Regions from separate parts of the Bradyrhizobium sp. 197 genome, predicted to be linked through region 2. Evidence: predicted binding sites of a transcription regulator. Region 2 holds the regulator's gene; the other holds the start of a gene.
What was found. The regulator PhoB, encoded in region 2, activates phosphate uptake and scavenging genes when phosphate is short. The targets are predictions, from matches to a motif close to TGTCATNNANCTGTCAT.

Region 1 (8,597 bases), on a different contig from region 2:
GATGACGGCGAGACCAAGCTCGGCGACCAGGCTGCGCACGAGGTCGAGCAGGCGGGCCTGGACAGAAACATCGAGCCCGCCGGTCGGCTCGTCCATGAAGACGAGACGCGGCTCGGTGACGAGGTTGCGGGCGATCTGGAGACGCTGGCGCATGCCGCCGGAATAGGTGCGCGGCGCATCGTCGATGCGTGCGATGTCGATCTCGACGCGGGTCAGCCAGTCCGACGCGGTATCACGGATACGGCCGTAGTGATTCCACCCCACCGCCATCAGCCGCTCGCCGACATTGGCGCCGGCCGAGACCGCCATGCGCAGGCCCTGCGCGGGATCCTGGTGCACAAAACCCCAATCGGTGCGGAACAGGAAGCGCCGCTCGGCCTCGCCCAGCGTGGCAAGATCGCGGGTGACGCCGTCACGCATCCGATAGGACACCTGGCCGCCACTGGCCGCGAGCTGACCCGACAGGAGCTGGAGCAGCGTCGATTTGCCCGAACCGGATTCGCCGACGATCGCCAGCACTTCGCCGGGATAGAGCGAGAACGACACATCGCGGCACGCGGCGATGCGGCCGTAGGACTTGCTCAGGGACTCGGCAAGCAGCAGCGGCTGGTCGTTTTCGAGCGTATCGAGATCAGCCAAGTCTTGATCAGCCATGTGCGCCCGCCTTCTCCTTGTACGGCGCGGCGCTCAGGCTGCCGTGGTGGCCCGCGGCCTGGCGGCCCTCGCAATAGTCGGTGTCGGAGCAGACGAACATGCGCCCGCCCTTGTCGTCGGTGACGATCTCGTCGAGATAGGAATTTTCAGCCGCGCACAGCGCGCACGGTGCGTTGAAGCGATACGGATCGAAGGGATGGTCTTCGAAGTCAAGCGACACGACCTGCGTATAGGGCGGGATCGCATAGATGCGCTTCTCGCGGCCGGCGCCGAACAGTTGCAGCGCCGGGCAATAGTCCATCTTGGGATTGTCGAATTTCGGCGTCGGCGACGGGTCCATCACGTAGCGCGCGTTGACCTTCACGGGATAGGCGTAAGCCGTCGCGATGTGGCCGAAGCGAGCGATGTCCTCGTAGAGCTTCACATGCATCAAGCCGTATTCGGCCAGCGCGTGCATGCGCCGCGTCTCGGTCTCGCGCGGCTCGAGGAAACGTAAGGGCTCCGGAATCGGCACCTGATAGACCAGCACCTGATTCTCGTGCAGCGACGTCTCCGGGATGCGGTGGCGGGTCTGGATCACGGTTGCATCTTCCGTCGCCGTCGTCGTGGCGACGCCGGCGGTCTTGGCAAAGAACTTTCGGATCGAGATCGCGTTGGTGGTGTCGTCGGAGCCCTGGTCGATCACCTTCAGCACGTCCTGGGGGCCGAGGATCGCAGCGGTCACCTGCACGCCGCCGGTGCCCCAGCCATAGGGCATCGGCATTTCACGGCTGGCGAACGGCACCTGATAGCCCGGGATCGCGATCGCCTTGAGGATCGCGCGGCGAATCATCCGCTTGGTCTGTTCGTCGAGATAGGCAAAATTGTAGGCGGGCGCGTTCATTCCGCGGCCTCCTTCATGGCGTCAGGTGCATTGGCCTCTGCGAATTCCTTGCGCAGCTTGCGCAACAGGCCGAGCTCGGACTGGAAGTCGACATAATGCGGCAGCTTCAGATGCTCGACGAAGCCGGTCGCCTGGACGTTGTCCGAATGCGACATCACGAATTCTTCATCTTGTGCCGGGGCAAGTGCCTCTTCGCCGAGTTCGCGCGCGCGCAACGCGCGGTCGACCAGCGCCATCGACATGGTCTTGCGCTCGCTCTGACCGAAGGCGAGGCCATAGCCGCGGGTGAAGCACGGCGCTTCCGTCGCAGAGCCCTTGAACTGGTTGACCATCTGGCACTCGGTGAGCTCGATCGAGCCGAGCGGCACGGCGAAGCCGACGTCTTCCGCCGAAAATTCGACCTCGACCTCGCCGAAGCGGATCTCGCCGGCGAAGGGATGGTTGCGGCCGTAGCCGCGCTGGGTGGAATAGCCCATCGCCAGCAGAAAACCTTCGTCGCCACGCGCGAGGTTCTGCAGGCGCAGGTCACGATCCGCCGGAAAATTGAGCGGCTCGCGAGTGAGGTCGCCGACGCTGGCGCCCTCCTCGGCCTGCGGCGAAGATTCGATCAGACCGTCGCGGCCGAGGATGTCGGTCACCCGCGGCGTTGGCGCTGTCGACGCTTCGGCCGTCGCGGGTGTTTCCGGCACAAAACCTTCGGCGAGCGAGGGATCGAGCAGGCGGTGGGTATAATCGAAGGTCGGGCCGAGGATCTGGCCGCCGGGAATGTCCTTGAACGTCGAGGACACCCGCCGCTGCACCCGCATCGCGCCGGTCTCGACCGGCTCGCTGGCGCCGAAGCGCGGCAGCGTGGCGCGGAAGGCGCGGACCAGGAAGATCGCCTCGATCAAATCGCCGCGCGCCTGCTTGATTGCGAGCGCCGCGAGCTCGCGGTCATAGAGCGAGCCTTCGCTCATGACGCGGTCCACGGCGAGGCCAAGCTGCTCCGAGATCTGGTCGAGGGACATTTCCGGAACGCTTTGGTCGCCGCGCCGCGCACTGGCGAGCAGGCGATGGGCGTTCTCGATGGCGCGTTCGCCGCCTTTGACTGCGACATACATGCGGCTAGCTTCCCTTGTTCACGACACGCGTGGTGCGGGGGATCGCAACCACGGCGTCATCGGCGACCAGCACCACATCGGTGCCGCGCGGAAACAGCGTCTCATTGACGCGCAGGCGCTCGAACAGGTCGAACGGCCTGATCGAGGCCTGGAGCGTCGCGACACCGTCGATGCCGGGGCCGCGCAGCTCGAAGCTGCGCCCCGAGTCCAGGCTCTCGACCTGAAGGATCAATGTGGTCGAACGATCCGGATATTCGCTGGTGCCGAGCGCGAAGCGCTCGAGCGAAGGCAGCGCTCCGCCGTCGCTGATCAGCGCGAAGCCTGCGATCGAGGAATCCTGCACCACCGGCGCGCCGGTGTGGAACTTCAGCCATTTTGTCACGTCGGTGCTTTCCGACATGCGCGCATTGAGCCAGAGCGGCGTGTCGTGGTCGAACAGCGTCAGCGCGATCGCGGCGGTGCCGCGCATCATTATATGAGGCGCTCCTGATGTCGGCACGATGCGCTGGACCGACCCCGGCCGAGCCATCGCGTCCATGACCGAACGAAAGGTCGATTGCGCCGACAGCACCTTGTCGGCGAACCCCGGCGGCAGTTCCGCAATCGTAGTCATGATCTCACCCTTCACCGCGCACCATGGTGTAGAAATCAACCTTCGTCGCGGCGGTCTCGGCCGCCGCCTGCTTGCGCCTGACCATAAGCTGCTCACGCAACGGCGCGATAATTTCCCGCTCCACCGCGCCGCCGAAATCGCTGGATTGCACCAGCGCATCGCACAGCGCGATCAGCCGCGCCTTCTCACCGTCGCGACCGAGCGTGTAACCGAAACCGACCTCGCCGCTCGCCAGCCTGACCGCAGCGCGCGACACCGTGGCTTCGCCGAGGTTGAACGGCGCACCGTCGCCACCGACCCGGCCGCGCAGCATGACGAGACCGTTTTCCGGCGCGCGCAGATCCTGATGCGCCGGCAGGGCGAGAGCGCGGAGGCGAGCGGCGATCTCGCCCGCCTCCGCGTGCGCCAGCACGGCCATTGCGGCCTTGCGCTGGGCTTGCTGATTGTTGTGCTGGGTCACTAAATCCACCAAACTTTTCTGCAGAACTTGTCGAATCCAAGTTGTCTATGATACTAGACAACTTGATACGTGAGCGCCATGACTGTTTCGTGACAAAGGCGTGATTTCTGGAGTAGCTTCCCGGCCACATGAGCATTCAGGACACAGCCTCCTCGGGCGTCGCGTTGTGGCGCCTCGTTGCCGACGGCATCGAGCGCGGCATTGCCGACGGCCGCTTTGCGGCTGGCGACAAGTTGCCGGGCGAGATGGAGATCGCCGAAACCTATCGCGTGAACCGCCACACGGTGCGGCGCGCGTTGGCCGCGCTTGCCGAGCGCGGCATCGTGCGGGCCGAGCGCGGCAGCGGAACCTATGTCGAGGCGCAGAAGCTCGCCTATCCGCTGCGCTCGCGGACCCGCTTCTCCGAGATCGTCGGCGCGGATGGCCGCGAACCGCATGGCCGGTTGATCGAAGCGTCCGATGATGCCGCGACCCGCGAACTCGCGCGGGAACTTGGATTGAAGGCCGGCGCACCACTGGTGCGGATCGAAGCGATGCGCCTCGCCGACCGCACGCCGATCTGCGTCTCCACCACCTGGCTGTCGGCGGAATTGTTTCCGGGGGCGGGCAATGTATTCGCCGCGACGCGCTCGATGACGAAACTGCTCGAGCATTACGGCGTCCGCGACTATCGGCGCGGCGCGACCCGGATCACCGCCGGCATCGTCGACGCAACCGACGCCGCACGGCTCGATCTGGCGCTGGGACGGCCGATCCTGGTGGTCGACGCGACTGACCATGACCTCGACGGCAAGCCGCTGGTGACCAAGCATTCGCGCTTCGCCGCCGAGCGGGTGGAGTTTCTGGTGGAGTCGTAGAAGGGAAGAAGAGCTACGCCACTGCCCTTCGCCCGATGATGGCGAAGCGGAGTTTTCCCGAGACGAAATCGATCGCGGCGACTGCCACCAGGATCATCAGGATCAGGAACGACACCTTCTGCCATTCCAGCACGCGGATCTGCTCGGCGAGCTGGAGCCCGATGCCGCCGGCGCCGACGATGCCGATGATGGTGGCCGAGCGCGTATTCGACTCGATGAAATAGAGCACCTGGCCGGCGACGACCGGCAGGACCTGCGGCAGCAAACCGAAACGGATCTCGTGCAGCGCACTGCCGCCGGAGGCGCGGATGCCCTCGACCTGCTTCTGGTCGGCGCCCTCGATCGCCTCCGAGAACAGTTTTCCGAAGGCGCCGAAATCGGACACGGCTATGGCGAGCACGCCGGCAAACGGACCGAGCCCGACCACGTTGATCCACACCAGCGCCCAGATCAGCGTATCAACGCCGCGAATCGAATCCAGGAAACGTCGCACCGGGAAGCGCAGAATGCTCGACGGCACCACGTTGCGGGCGGCCAACAGGCTGACCGGAAGCGCGAACACGGCGGCAAGCGTCGTGCCGAGCAGCGCAATCGACAGCGTCTCGCCCAGCGCCTTCAGATAGATCGGCAGCGACGAGCCGGGATCCGGCGGGATCATCATCAGGCTGATCCAGCCGAGCTGGTTGAGGCCCGCGAAGAACCGCGACGGCGAGAAATCGAGATCGACGAGGCCGTAGACCAGGATTGCGAACGCCGCGACGATCATCGCCGGCATCGCAAGCCGCGCGGAGGCCGGCCGGTCGAACATTTCAGGATAGCGCGCGCGAAGCGCTGCGGTGTCGATCTCCTGCCGCCCCGTCACGTCCGCGTCTCCCTGCCGAACAGCTGGCCGCGCAGCCAGCCGGTGCTGATGTCGATGACGAAGACCGCGACGATGATGGTGAGCAGGATCGCGCTGACGTCCGAGTAATAAAACTTGCGGATGGCGACGACGAGCTCCTGGCCGATGCCGCCGGCGCCGACGAAACCCATCACCGAGGCTTCCCGGACATTGACCTCGAAGCGCAGCAGCGCGTAGCTGGCATAGCCCGCGGTCACCTGCGGCACGACGGCAAAGCGCATGCAGGAGAGCCAGCTCGCACCGGTCGAGCGGATGCCTTCGACCGGCTTCATGTCGGCGTTCTCGACGATCTCCGAGAACAGTTTTCCGAGCGCGCCGGTGGAGTGGATCGCGATCGCGAGCACGCCGGCCATCGGCCCGAGCCCGAAGGCGATCACGAAGATCAGCGCGAAGACGATACCGGGCACGGTGCGGGCGAATTCGAGCAGGCGGCGCACCGTGAAGCGCAGCCAGGGCGACGGCGAGGTGTTTTCGGCCGCAAAGAAGTTGAGCGCGAAAGCGAACGTTGCACCGATCAGCGTGCCTACATAGGAGATCAACAGCGTCTCGCCGAGCATCCTCAGCCATTTGCGCCAGCCCCACAGCCACTCGCCGACATCGGTCCAAACCCGCTGGCCATTGTCGAGCGCGAAGATGCGGTCGAAATAGCTGAGGAAGTTACCGTAATGGGCGAAGAGGGTGCGCAGGTTCACTTCCGCGCCGATCGCGGCGAGAAACAGTGCTGCAGCGAAGATCACGGCTCCAAACAGGAGTCGCAGCCGCTTGCGCGCGACCGCCTGGCGATAGGCGGCGTTGAGCACGGCGAGCTGCTGCTCGGGGAGGATCGAAACCGCGACGGTCATCTGGCCAGGAAAAATGGTCGATCAAAGAGAAACAGCCGGGTCCATCGACCCGGCTCCAATGCCATCGTCCTGAAATCAGGACGCCTTCTTCTTACGCAGTGCATCGACGAACTTGATCAGCTCGATCGTGCCATCCCAGTCCTTGGTGGTGGCGGGATGAAAACCCTTCTTCTGGCCGTCCTGGAGACGGTCGAAGGCCGCCTTGTCCTTGGCCGGCGCGTCGAAGAACGCCTTCGCGATGGCCGCCTTCGCCTCTTCCGGCAGGTCCGAATTGTAGGCGTAGGGGCCGTTGACGATCGGCGCCGACTTGTGGATGATGCGGAAATCGTCCTTCTTCATCGGCGAACCGTCGGCATTCTTCAACATGCCCTTGGTCAGCATTTGCGCCAGCGTCGAATCGTCATCGCTGGTCCACTGGTTGGCCGCAACGTCGACGGTGCCCTGCGCGAGCGCCAGGATCGCATTCTCATGGCTGCCGGTGAAGACGACCTTGCCGAAATAGGTGTCGGCGTCCGCGATGCCCATCTTGTCGAGCTCGAAGCGCGGCACGTTGTTGCCGGAGGTCGAGTTCGGATCGACGAGGCCAAGGTTCTTGCCCTTGAGCTGATCGACGCTCTTGTAGGGGCTGTTCGCCTTGACGAAGAACACCGAGTAGTAGCCGGTCGAGCCGTCCGCGTTGATGTCGTTGGCGAAGGCGTCGGTCTTGACGCCGGTCAGGCGGGCGCGGGCGAACGAGGCCGAGCCATAGCTCGCGATATGGATGTTGCCGGCGCGCTGGCCTTCGATGACGGCGGCGTAGTCGTTGGCGATGCGCAGCGTGACCTTCACGCCCAGCTCCTTGGAGAGATAGTTCATGAACGGCGCCCAGCGCTCGGTAACGCCCGAGGCGTTTTCCGCCGGAATGACCGCGAAGGTCAGTTCGGGATATTTGGCTTTCCAGTCGTCGGCGGAGGCTGAGGTCGTGAACGCGAGCGCGGCGGCGCCGGCAAGAACTAGTCTACGAGTGATCATGATAGCCTCTTCATCGGTTGGGGTCGGTTGACGCAAGAACTGAAAACAAAACAAGCGCGGCTCAGGCGGCGGCCGCCGTTCCAAGTGCCGGAACGCCCTGGGGCGCCGGCACGGGCATGCCGCCCATGATTTCGGCGGCTTCGAGATCGTAGAGCTCGCGCGCAACGTAATCGGTCAACTCAGCCGGCGCGCCGTCGAACACCACGCGGCCCTGCGCCATGCCGATCAGGCGGTCGCAATAGCTGCGCGCCAGATCGAGCGAGTGAAGATTGCAGAGCACGGTGATGCCGAAATGCTTGTTGATGCGCAGCAGCGCATCCATCACGATCTTGGTGTTGCGCGGGTCGAGCGAGGCGATCGGCTCGTCGGCGAGGATGATGTCGGGCTGCTGCACCAGCGCGCGGGCGATCGCCACGCGTTGCTGCTGGCCCCCGGAAAGCTGGTCGGCACGCTGGGCTGCGAGCGGGGCGATGTCGAACTGCTCGAGCGCGGACATCGCCAGCGCCTTGTCCTGCTCAGGCCAGGTCTGCGTCAGGGAGCGCCAGGCCGGCATCGTCGCGAGTCGCCCCATCAGGACGTTGGTGAGCACGTCGAGCCGGCCGACCAGGTTGAATTGCTGGAAGATCATCGCGGAACGTGCCCGCCACTGCCGCAACTCCTTGCCGCGCAGCGCCGTGACGTCGATGCCGTCGAACAGGATGCGGCCTTGCGTCGGCGTCGCCAGGCGGTTGATGGTCCGCAGCAGGGTCGACTTGCCGGCGCCGGATCGCCCGATCACGCCGACGAAGCCGCCGGGGGAAACTTGAAACGAAGCGTCGTCCACCGCGGCTTTCACGCCGAAGCGACACGTCAGACCTTCAACCACCAGCATGCAGGGCTCCAGAGTAGCTTGGGCCCACCGCTAACGCCGGCGCTTGACACTTGTGTGACACGCGCGTTGCGGTGCGGCGATCCTACACACCTCATCGCCTGTTCATCCCCTGTCATCGCGTCGTCATGACATTGTCATCAAACCGCTCGAAGAGAAATGCCCGCCCTCTCGTTCGGATGCAACATGGCCGCCAAAACTCTTTCGGTCCAGCCGACCATCGATCCCTCGGCCAGGCTGCACGACACCAGGCTTGGGGCCTACACCGAGGTCGGCGCGCGCACGATTTTGCACGACGTGACGATGGGCGATTACTCCTATGTCGTGAACGACGCCCAGATCACCTACACCACCATCGGAAAATTCTGCTCGATCGCGGCGATGACACGGATCAATCCGGGCAATCAC
Region 2 (8,597 bases):
CCTGATCGCCGCAGCCCTGGCGCTGTCGGTGGTGGTCTCGCTCGGCGAATTGTCGGTGATGCGGGCGGCGACGGTGTTCCTCTGCATCGCGGCCGCAGCGCTGATCCCGTGGCGCCTGCACGATACTGCCGCCTCGCGCGAAGACACCCGCCGCGTCAACCCCGTCGAGAGCGCGGCGGTGGCTGCGGTTGTTGCCGGAATGCCCGATCCTGCGGTGCTGCTCGACCGTGCCGGCCGCGTCATCCATCTCAACGCTGCGGCCGCCCAGCTCGCGCCGGCGCTGCGCCGGAACGAGCTGGCCCAGTTCGCACTGCGCTCGCCGGAGATCATCACCGCTCTGCGCGAGTCGATCGCGACTACCGAGCCGCGGCGCGCGACCTATCTCGACCATGTCCCGGTCGATCGCTGGATGGAGCTGACCATCACGCCGGTGCCGGTGCCGACCACCTTCGGCGGCGCCGACAAATGCATGTTGATGACCTTCCACGACCAGACGCCGCTGCGCCGGGTCGAGGAAATGCGCGCCGATTTCGTCGCCAATGCCAGCCACGAGCTGCGCACGCCGCTGGCCGCACTGTCCGGCTTCATCGACACGCTCCAGGGCCAGGCCAAGGACGATCCCAAGGCGCGCGAGCGCTTCCTCGGCATCATGCACAACCAGGCCACCCGCATGGCGCGCCTGATCGACGATCTGCTGTCGCTGTCGCGGGTGGAACTGTCAGCCCATGTGCGCCCCGACACCCTGGTCGACCTGCTGCCGATCATCTTCCAGGTCGCCGACGGGCTCGAACCGCTGGCGCGGGAACGCCGGGTCGAGGTCGAGACCCATCTGCCGGAGACGCCGGTGATGATCGCGGGCGACCGCGAGGAGCTGCTCCGCCTGTTCGAAAATTTGATCGAGAACGCGCTCAAATACGGCGCCTCGGGTGGCCGTGTCGTCGTGTCGCTGACGTCCAGTCCTGCCATTGATGGAACTCAGGAGATCCGGGTCCTGGTCCGGGATTTCGGCCCCGGCATCGCGCCGGAGCATTTGCCGCGGCTGACCGAGCGCTTCTACCGGGTCGATATCGGTGACAGCCGCTCGCAGGGCGGCACCGGCCTCGGATTATCGCTGGTGAAACATATTCTTAACCGCCATCGCGGCCGGCTTTTGATCGAAAGCGTGCCCAAGCAGGGCGCCACTTTTACCGCCTGTTTTCCCCAGGTGAAGGCCTTGATCCAGAGCTGAAATACAAGCGATTCCAATTGCTTGTCTCCGTCATCCAGCTGTCACGAAAGCTTCGTAAAAGCTCAGCTGTCCGCTCCTAAAGGAGCGGCACGGGGAGCGCGATCGGGCGCGGATGGCGCTTCGCTCCCCTGCATGGAGACCAACATGAATTTCCTCAAAACGATCGTCGCTGCTGGCTTGGTCGCCGCATCGACGACGGCGGCCTTTGCCGCCGATATCACCGGTGCCGGTGCGACATTCCCGTTCCCGATCTATTCGAAATGGGCTGACACCTACAAGAAAGAGACCGGCAACGGTCTAAACTACCAGTCGATCGGTTCCGGCGGCGGTATCAAGCAGATCCAGGCCAAGACCGTGACCTTCGGCGCCAGCGACGCGCCGCTCAAGGCCGAGCAGCTCGAAAAGGACGGCCTCGTCCAATGGCCGATGGTGATGGGTGCCATCGTTCCCGTCGTCAACATCGAGGGCGTGAAGCCCGGTGAGATGGTGTTCGATGGCGAGACCCTCGCCGGCATCTATCTCGGCAAGGTCACCAAATGGGACGACGCCGCGATCAAGAAGCTCAATCCGAACCTGAAGCTGCCGTCGGAGGCGATCACCGTGGTCCGCCGTTCGGACGGTTCGGGCACCACCTTCAACTTCACCAACTATCTCGCCAAGGCCAGCGCTGACTGGAAGAGCAAGGTCGGTGAAGGTACCGCCGTCGAGTGGCCGGTCGGCGTCGGCGCCAAGGGCAACGAAGGCGTGTCGGGCAACATCAGCCAGACCAAGAACTCGATCGGTTACGTCGAGTACGCCTATGCCAAGCAGAACAAGCTGACCTACACCGGTCTCGTTAACAAGGCCGGCAAGCCGGTGCAGCCGACCGTCGAAGCCTTCCAGGCAGCCGCCTCCAACGCCGACTGGGCCAAGGCTCCCGGCTACTACGTCATCCTGACCGACCAGCCCGGCGAGAAGTCCTGGCCGATCACGGCGGCGACCTTCATCCTCATGCACAAGGAGGCCACCGACAAGGCGGCCTCGCAGGAAGCCATCAAGTTCTTCCGCTGGGCCTTCAAGAGCGGCGGCAAGGCGGCTGAAGAGCTCGACTACATCCCGATGCCCGAGGGCGTCGTGACCCTGGTCGAGAAGACCTGGGCTGCCGAGATCAAGAGCTAAGCTCGCGATGCTCGTGTCCCGGACGCCCTGCAGCGTGAAACGCTGCCGCGCAGAGCCGGGACCCACAACTGTGCCCCGGATCAGCATCGCATCCGGGGCACGGACCAACAAAAAACGTATACTATTTGGTACAGGGGATCGGCGTGGCAGAGATGGCCGTTCAGAGCGATATAATCGACGACGCCGGACCGTATGATCGCGCCAAGGCCTTGAGCGCGTTCAAAGTCGGGGATGTCACCTTCTACTGGATCACGCGGCTCTCCGCGATCTCGGTGCTTCTGATCCTCGGCGGCATCATCCTGTCGCTGATCGTCGGCGCCTTTCCGGCGATGAAGGAATACGGTCTCTCCTTCCTGTGGACGCAGCGCTGGGCGCCGTCCGCCGATCCGCCGGTGCTCGGCGCGCTCGGGCCGATGTACGGCACGCTCGTCACCTCCTTCATCGCGATGCTGATCGCCATCCCGGTCGGTCTCGGCATTGCGATCTTCCTCACCGAGCTCTGCCCGCAATGGCTGCGCCGCCCGATCGGCATGGCGATCGAGCTGCTCGCCGGCATCCCCTCGATCATCTACGGCATGTGGGGCTTCTTCGTGTTGGGTCCGTTCCTCGCCAACACGTTCCAGCCCTTCATGATCAAGATCTTCGACGGCGTGCCGGTGCTGGGCGCGATCTTCGCAGGTCCCCCGTCCTATCTCAGCCTGTTCAATGCCGCGCTGATTCTCGCCATCATGGTGCTGCCCTTCATCACCTCGATCTCCGTCGACGTGTTCAAGACGGTGCCTCCGGTCCTGAAGGAAGCCGCCTACGGCGTCGGCTGCACCACCTGGGAAGTCGTCCGCAGCGTGGTGATCCCCTACACCCGCGTCGGCGTCATCGGCGGCGTCATGCTGGCGCTGGGCCGCGCGCTCGGCGAGACCATGGCGGTGACCTTCATCATCGGCAACTCGTTCCGCATCTCGACGTCGATCTTTTCGCCGGGCACCACGATCTCGGCGGCGATCGCATCCGAGTTCGCCGAGAGCGACGGCCTGCACCAGTCCGGCCTGATCCTGCTCGGCCTGCTGCTGTTCGTGCTGACGTTCTTCGTGCTCGCGGGCGCGCGGCTGATGCTGATGCGTTTGGAAAAGAAGGCGGGAAACTAACGCCATGAACCCGATCTATTCACGCCGTCGCCGCAAGGACTTCGTCATCCGCGGGCTCTGCATCGCCGCGACCGCCTTCGGCGTCACCTGGCTTGCGCTGATCCTGATCACGCTGCTCTACAACGGCCTGGCTGGCCTCAATGTCCAGCTGTTCATCGAGAACACACCGCCACCCGGATCGAACGAGGGCGGCCTGCTCAACGCAATCGTCGGCTCGCTGATCATGACCGTGATCGGCGTCGGCATCGGCGCGCCGCTCGGCATGTTCGCCGGCACCTATCTCGCCGAATACGGCCGCAACGACCGGCTGACCTCGGTGATCCGCTTCATCAACGACATCCTGCTGTCGGCGCCCTCGATCATCATCGGCCTGTTCATCTACGGCGCGGTGGTGGTGCCGATGCGCGGCTTCTCGGCGATCGCCGGCAGTCTCGCGCTCGCGGTCATCGTCATCCCGGTGGTGCTGCGCACGACTGAGGACATGCTGCTGCTGGTGCCGAACGCACTGCGCGAGGCGGCCTCGGCGCTTGGCCTGCCGCGCTCGCTGGTGATCAAGCGCATCGCTTATCGTGCTGCCCGATCGGGTCTCATCACCGGCGTGCTGCTTGCGACTGCCCGCGTCGCCGGCGAGACCGCGCCGCTGCTGTTCACCGCGCTGTCGAACCAGTTCTTCAGCCTCGGTCTGAACAAGACGATGGCGAACCTGCCAGTCACCATCAACAACTTCGTGCAGAGCCCCTACGCCTATTGGAAGCAGCTGGCCTGGAGCGGCGCGCTGCTCATCACCCTGACCGTTCTTGCCCTGAATATTGGCGCGCGCATCCTTGGCGCCGAGAGGACCGCAAAATGAGTGATCTTTCCGTATCGATGAGCGCGGCCGGCGGACTGCCCCACGCGCCGGTGCTGCCCGAGGCGCCCCCCAAGGTGACCGTTCGCAACCTGAACTTCTATTACGGCGAGCACCACGCGCTGAAGAACATCAACCTGACGCTCGGCGCCAATCGCGTCACGGCGTTCATCGGCCCGTCGGGCTGCGGCAAGTCGACCCTGCTGCGCATCTTCAACCGGATGTACGACCTCTATCCGGGCCAGCGCGCCACCGGTCAGCTCATGCTCGACCAGACCAACATCCTCGACCCCAGGCTGGACCTCAATTTGCTGCGCGCCCGCGTCGGCATGGTGTTCCAGAAGCCGACGCCGTTCCCGATGACGATCTACGAAAACATCGCGTTCGGCATCCGTCTCTACGAGAAGATCTCGAAATCCGAGATGGACGGCCGGGTCGAGAAGGCGCTGCGCGGCGGCGCGCTGTGGAACGAGGTCAAGGACAAGCTCAACGCCTCCGGCCTGTCGCTCTCCGGCGGCCAGCAGCAACGCCTCTGCATCGCCCGCACCGTCGCGGTGCGGCCCGAGGTGATCCTGTTCGACGAACCCTGCTCGGCGCTCGACCCGATCTCGACCGCCAAGGTCGAGGAGCTGATCCAGGAGCTTTCCGAGGACTACACGATCGCGATCGTCACCCACAACATGCAGCAGGCGGCGCGCGTCTCCGACAAGACCGCCTTCATGTATCTCGGCGAGCTGATCGAGTTCGACGACACCAACAAGATCTTCACGTCGCCGACCGACCGGCGCACGCAGGATTACATCACCGGCCGGTTCGGCTGAGGAGACGCGACATGGGTTCTGAACATACCGCAAAGGCCTTCGACACCGACCTCCAGGAACTCACCCGGCTGGTTGCCGAGATGGGCGGCATCGCCGAGCGCATGATCGTCGATTCCGTCGACGCGCTGATCCGCCGTGACGTTCCGCTCGGCCAGCGCGTCGTCACCATCGACACCGAGCTCGACGCGCTGCAGAAGCGCATTGAGGAGCGCGCCGTGCTCACCATCGCCCGCCGTCAGCCGATGGCGGTCGATCTGCGCGAGATCGTCGGCGCCATGCGCGTCGCGACCGATCTCGAGCGCATCGGCGACCTCGCCAAGAACATGGGCAAGCGCGTCGCGGCGCTGGAGACGGATTTCCATCCGCTCAAGCTGTTCCGCGGCCTGGAGCACATGACCGACCTCGTGCAGCAGCAGGTCAAATCGGTGCTGGACGCCTATGCCGCACATGATTTGCCGGCGGCGATGGCGGTGTGGAAGGGCGACGAGGAAGTCGACGCCATCTGCACTTCGCTGTTCCGCGAGCTCCTCACCTACATGATGGAGGATCCGCGCAACATCTCGTTCTGCATCCATTTGATGTTCTGCGCCAAGAACATCGAGCGGATCGGCGACCACGCCACCAACATCGCCGAGACCGTGTTCTACATGATCGAGGGCCAGGCGATCACCGACAAGCGGCCGAAGGGCGATATGACGACCTTCGCCACCTCGATACCGAACACCTAGGGAGCAACGACCCAGATGGGCGCACGCATTATGGTGGTTGAGGACGAGGAAGCCCTGACCGAGCTTCTCCGCTACAACCTCGAAGGCGACGGCTATGACGTCGAGACGGTCATGCGCGGCGACGACGCCGACACCCGTCTCAAGGAGCACATTCCCGATTTGATCGTGCTCGACTGGATGCTGCCGGGCCTGTCAGGCATCGAATTGTGCCGGCGGCTTCGCACCCGTCCCGAGACCAAGCAGCTCCCGATCATCATGCTCACCGCGCGCGGCGAGGAAAGCGAGCGGGTGCGGGGTCTTGCGACCGGCGCCGACGATTACATCGTCAAGCCGTTCTCGGTGCCGGAGCTCCTGGCGCGCGTGAAGGGCCTGCTGCGGCGCGCAAGCCCCGAGCGGCTCGCCACCGTGCTCGCCTTTGGCGACATCGAGCTCGACCGCGACAAGCGCCGCGTGGCGCGCTCGGGCCGGCCGATCGATCTCGGCCCGACCGAATATCGCCTGCTGGAGTTCTTCCTGGAGCATCCGGGGCGGGTGTTCTCGCGCGAGCAACTGCTCGACAGCGTCTGGGGCCGCGACATCTACATCGACGAGCGTACCGTCGACGTGCATATCGGCCGCCTGCGCAAGCTGCTCAATCTCGGCCGCGAGCAGGACCCGATCCGCACCGTCCGCGGCGCCGGCTACGCGCTGGATGATCGTTTTGCCAAGGCGGAGCAGCAGGCGTAACTCGCTTCAAGCTCCGCCGTCGTTCCGGATCGACACGCGCTTTTGGCACGCTTGTCCGGGACGACATCAAGTGGGCCGAGGCGTCATCGTGTGACGGCGCCGCCCTTGCAGTCAGCTAAATCCGCTAGCTCAGCGCGGGCTCGGCTTCACCGGTGCGCGGCGCCGATCCGACGCCGGCTGATACGCGACGCGCGAGTGTTGTGCGCAATAGGGCAGGCCGGACAGCGCCTTGCCGCCGCAGAAGAAGAAGTCCGGGGTCGAGGGATCGCCGACCGGCCAGTGGCAGGTCGCCTCGTTCAGCTCGAGCAGCGTCAGCCGCTGGCTCATCGGCACCACGTTGTCGTAGGTGACCGGTTCGGCCTCCACTTCGACCTCGAAGGCCTGTGCCAGCGCGGTGTTGCCGCGCGAGATCGGGCGGGTCACCCGCATCATATGCTGCGCGGGGCGCGCCTTGCGCGGCCGGGGCGCTGCCGATGAAGGGCTCTTGGCGCGACCCGACAGGCCGAGCCTGTGCACTTTGCCGATCACGGCATTGCGGGTCACATTACCGAGCTCAGCCGCGATCTGGCTGGCCGAAAGTCCGGCCTCCCAGAGCTTTTTAAGCTGCTCGACGCGATCATCGGACCAGGTCAAAACTGTCATTGCACCCTTTCCCTCGCTGCCGGCCTGCCATCCTGGCGCCTCGCAGCGAATGCCTAAGCCTTTAAAAACCCGTGCCGCCAGAATCCCTTAAGGCTCGCCGGGCGTGACTAGAACGCCCGAACGTTTACGCCGGTACATAAGGACTTAGAGATCAGAACCACTGCACGAGATGTCGTATCTGACAATCCAAACGCTACAATATGGCGTGACTCCCGCGCAAGAGTCCGCCGACTCGCTTCCACATGTTCCGTGGTGAAATCCGCGAAATCAGCACCGCAAGACTACGGATTCAGCGTTTCGCGAGGCTTTCCGGGCGGCATTGACACCCGTCTTCCCAAGCATAAGATAGTGACACGTGCCGCCCCGAAAAGGCGGCACGTTTCGTTTTCCGGGCCGGTCAATGGTGCGTTGCGCAATGCACGCGTCACACCGTCCGCAACATCCAAGTGACATCATGACCAACAGCGCAGCGCCGCATTTGCTCCCCGTTTTCGCCAGAACCGACCTCGGTTTCGAGCGCGGCGAAGGCTGCTGGCTGATTGCGACCAATGGCGAGCGCTATCTCGATTTCACCTCGGGTGTCGCGGTGAACGCGCTCGGCCATGCCCATCCCGCGCTGGTCAAAGCGTTGCAGGAGCAGGCCACGAAGCTCTGGCACATGTCGAACCTGTTCCAGAGCCCGGATGGCGAGAAGCTCGCCAACCGCCTCTGCCATGAGAGTTTTGCGGACTTCGTGTTCTTCTGCAATTCCGGCGCCGAGGCGCTGGAGGGCGTGATCAAGCTGGTCCGCCATCATCACTTCTCCCAAGGGCATCCGGAACGTTACCGCATCATCACCTTCGAAGGCGCGTTCCACGGCCGCACGCTGGCGACGCTGGCCGCGACGGGATCTGCAAAATATCTGGAAGGTTTTGGTCCGCCGATGGATGGCTTCGACCAAATCCCGCATGGCGATATCGAGGCCGTGAAGAAAGCGATCGGTCCGCAGACCGCCGGCATCCTGATCGAGCCGATCCAGGGCGAGGGCGGCGTGCGCTCGGCAACCCCGGCCTTCCTCAAGGCACTGCGCCAGCTCTGCGACGACAAGGGCTTGCTGCTCGCGTTCGACGAGGTGCAGACCGGCATGGGCCGCACCGGCGATCTGTTCGCACACCGCCGTCTCGGCGTGACGCCCGATGTGATGTCGCTGGCGAAGGCGCTCGGCGGCGGCTTTCCGATCGGCGCGGTGCTGGCGACCGCGAATGCGGCGGCCGGCATGGGGCCCGGCTCGCACGGCTCGACCTTCGGCGGCAATCCGCTCGCGAT

Region 1: a site for PhoB is predicted at 3,789-3,805, ahead of phnF (phosphonate metabolism transcriptional regulator PhnF). Genes of this name have one in related genera too.

The regions. Positions count from the first base shown of each region.
Region 1 covers NZ_JADPJJ010000092.1:292,093-300,689, forward strand. The annotation lists gene phnK (phosphonate C-P lyase system protein PhnK) at 1-654, opposite strand, end outside; gene IVB27_RS21875 (alpha-D-ribose 1-methylphosphonate 5-phosphate C-P-lyase PhnJ) at 647-1,537, opposite strand; gene IVB27_RS21880 (carbon-phosphorus lyase complex subunit) at 1,534-2,637, opposite strand; gene phnH (phosphonate C-P lyase system protein PhnH) at 2,642-3,250, opposite strand; gene phnG (phosphonate C-P lyase system protein PhnG) at 3,255-3,719, opposite strand; gene phnF (phosphonate metabolism transcriptional regulator PhnF) at 3,839-4,567, shown strand; gene phnE (phosphonate ABC transporter, permease protein PhnE) at 4,581-5,429, opposite strand; gene phnE (phosphonate ABC transporter, permease protein PhnE) at 5,426-6,310, opposite strand; gene phnD (phosphonate ABC transporter substrate-binding protein) at 6,386-7,321, opposite strand; gene phnC (phosphonate ABC transporter ATP-binding protein) at 7,383-8,192, opposite strand; gene IVB27_RS21920 (transferase hexapeptide repeat family protein) at 8,376-8,597, shown strand, end outside.
Region 2 covers NZ_JADPJJ010000053.1:19,270-27,866, reverse strand. The annotation lists gene IVB27_RS11085 (ATP-binding protein) at 1-1,228, shown strand, start outside; gene pstS (phosphate ABC transporter substrate-binding protein PstS) at 1,373-2,386, shown strand; gene pstC (phosphate ABC transporter permease subunit PstC) at 2,539-3,528, shown strand; gene pstA (phosphate ABC transporter permease PstA) at 3,533-4,378, shown strand; gene pstB (phosphate ABC transporter ATP-binding protein PstB) at 4,375-5,196, shown strand; gene phoU (phosphate signaling complex protein PhoU) at 5,208-5,924, shown strand; gene phoB (phosphate regulon transcriptional regulator PhoB) at 5,940-6,650, shown strand; gene IVB27_RS11050 (GcrA family cell cycle regulator) at 6,780-7,292, opposite strand; gene IVB27_RS11045 (aspartate aminotransferase family protein) at 7,747-8,597, shown strand, end outside.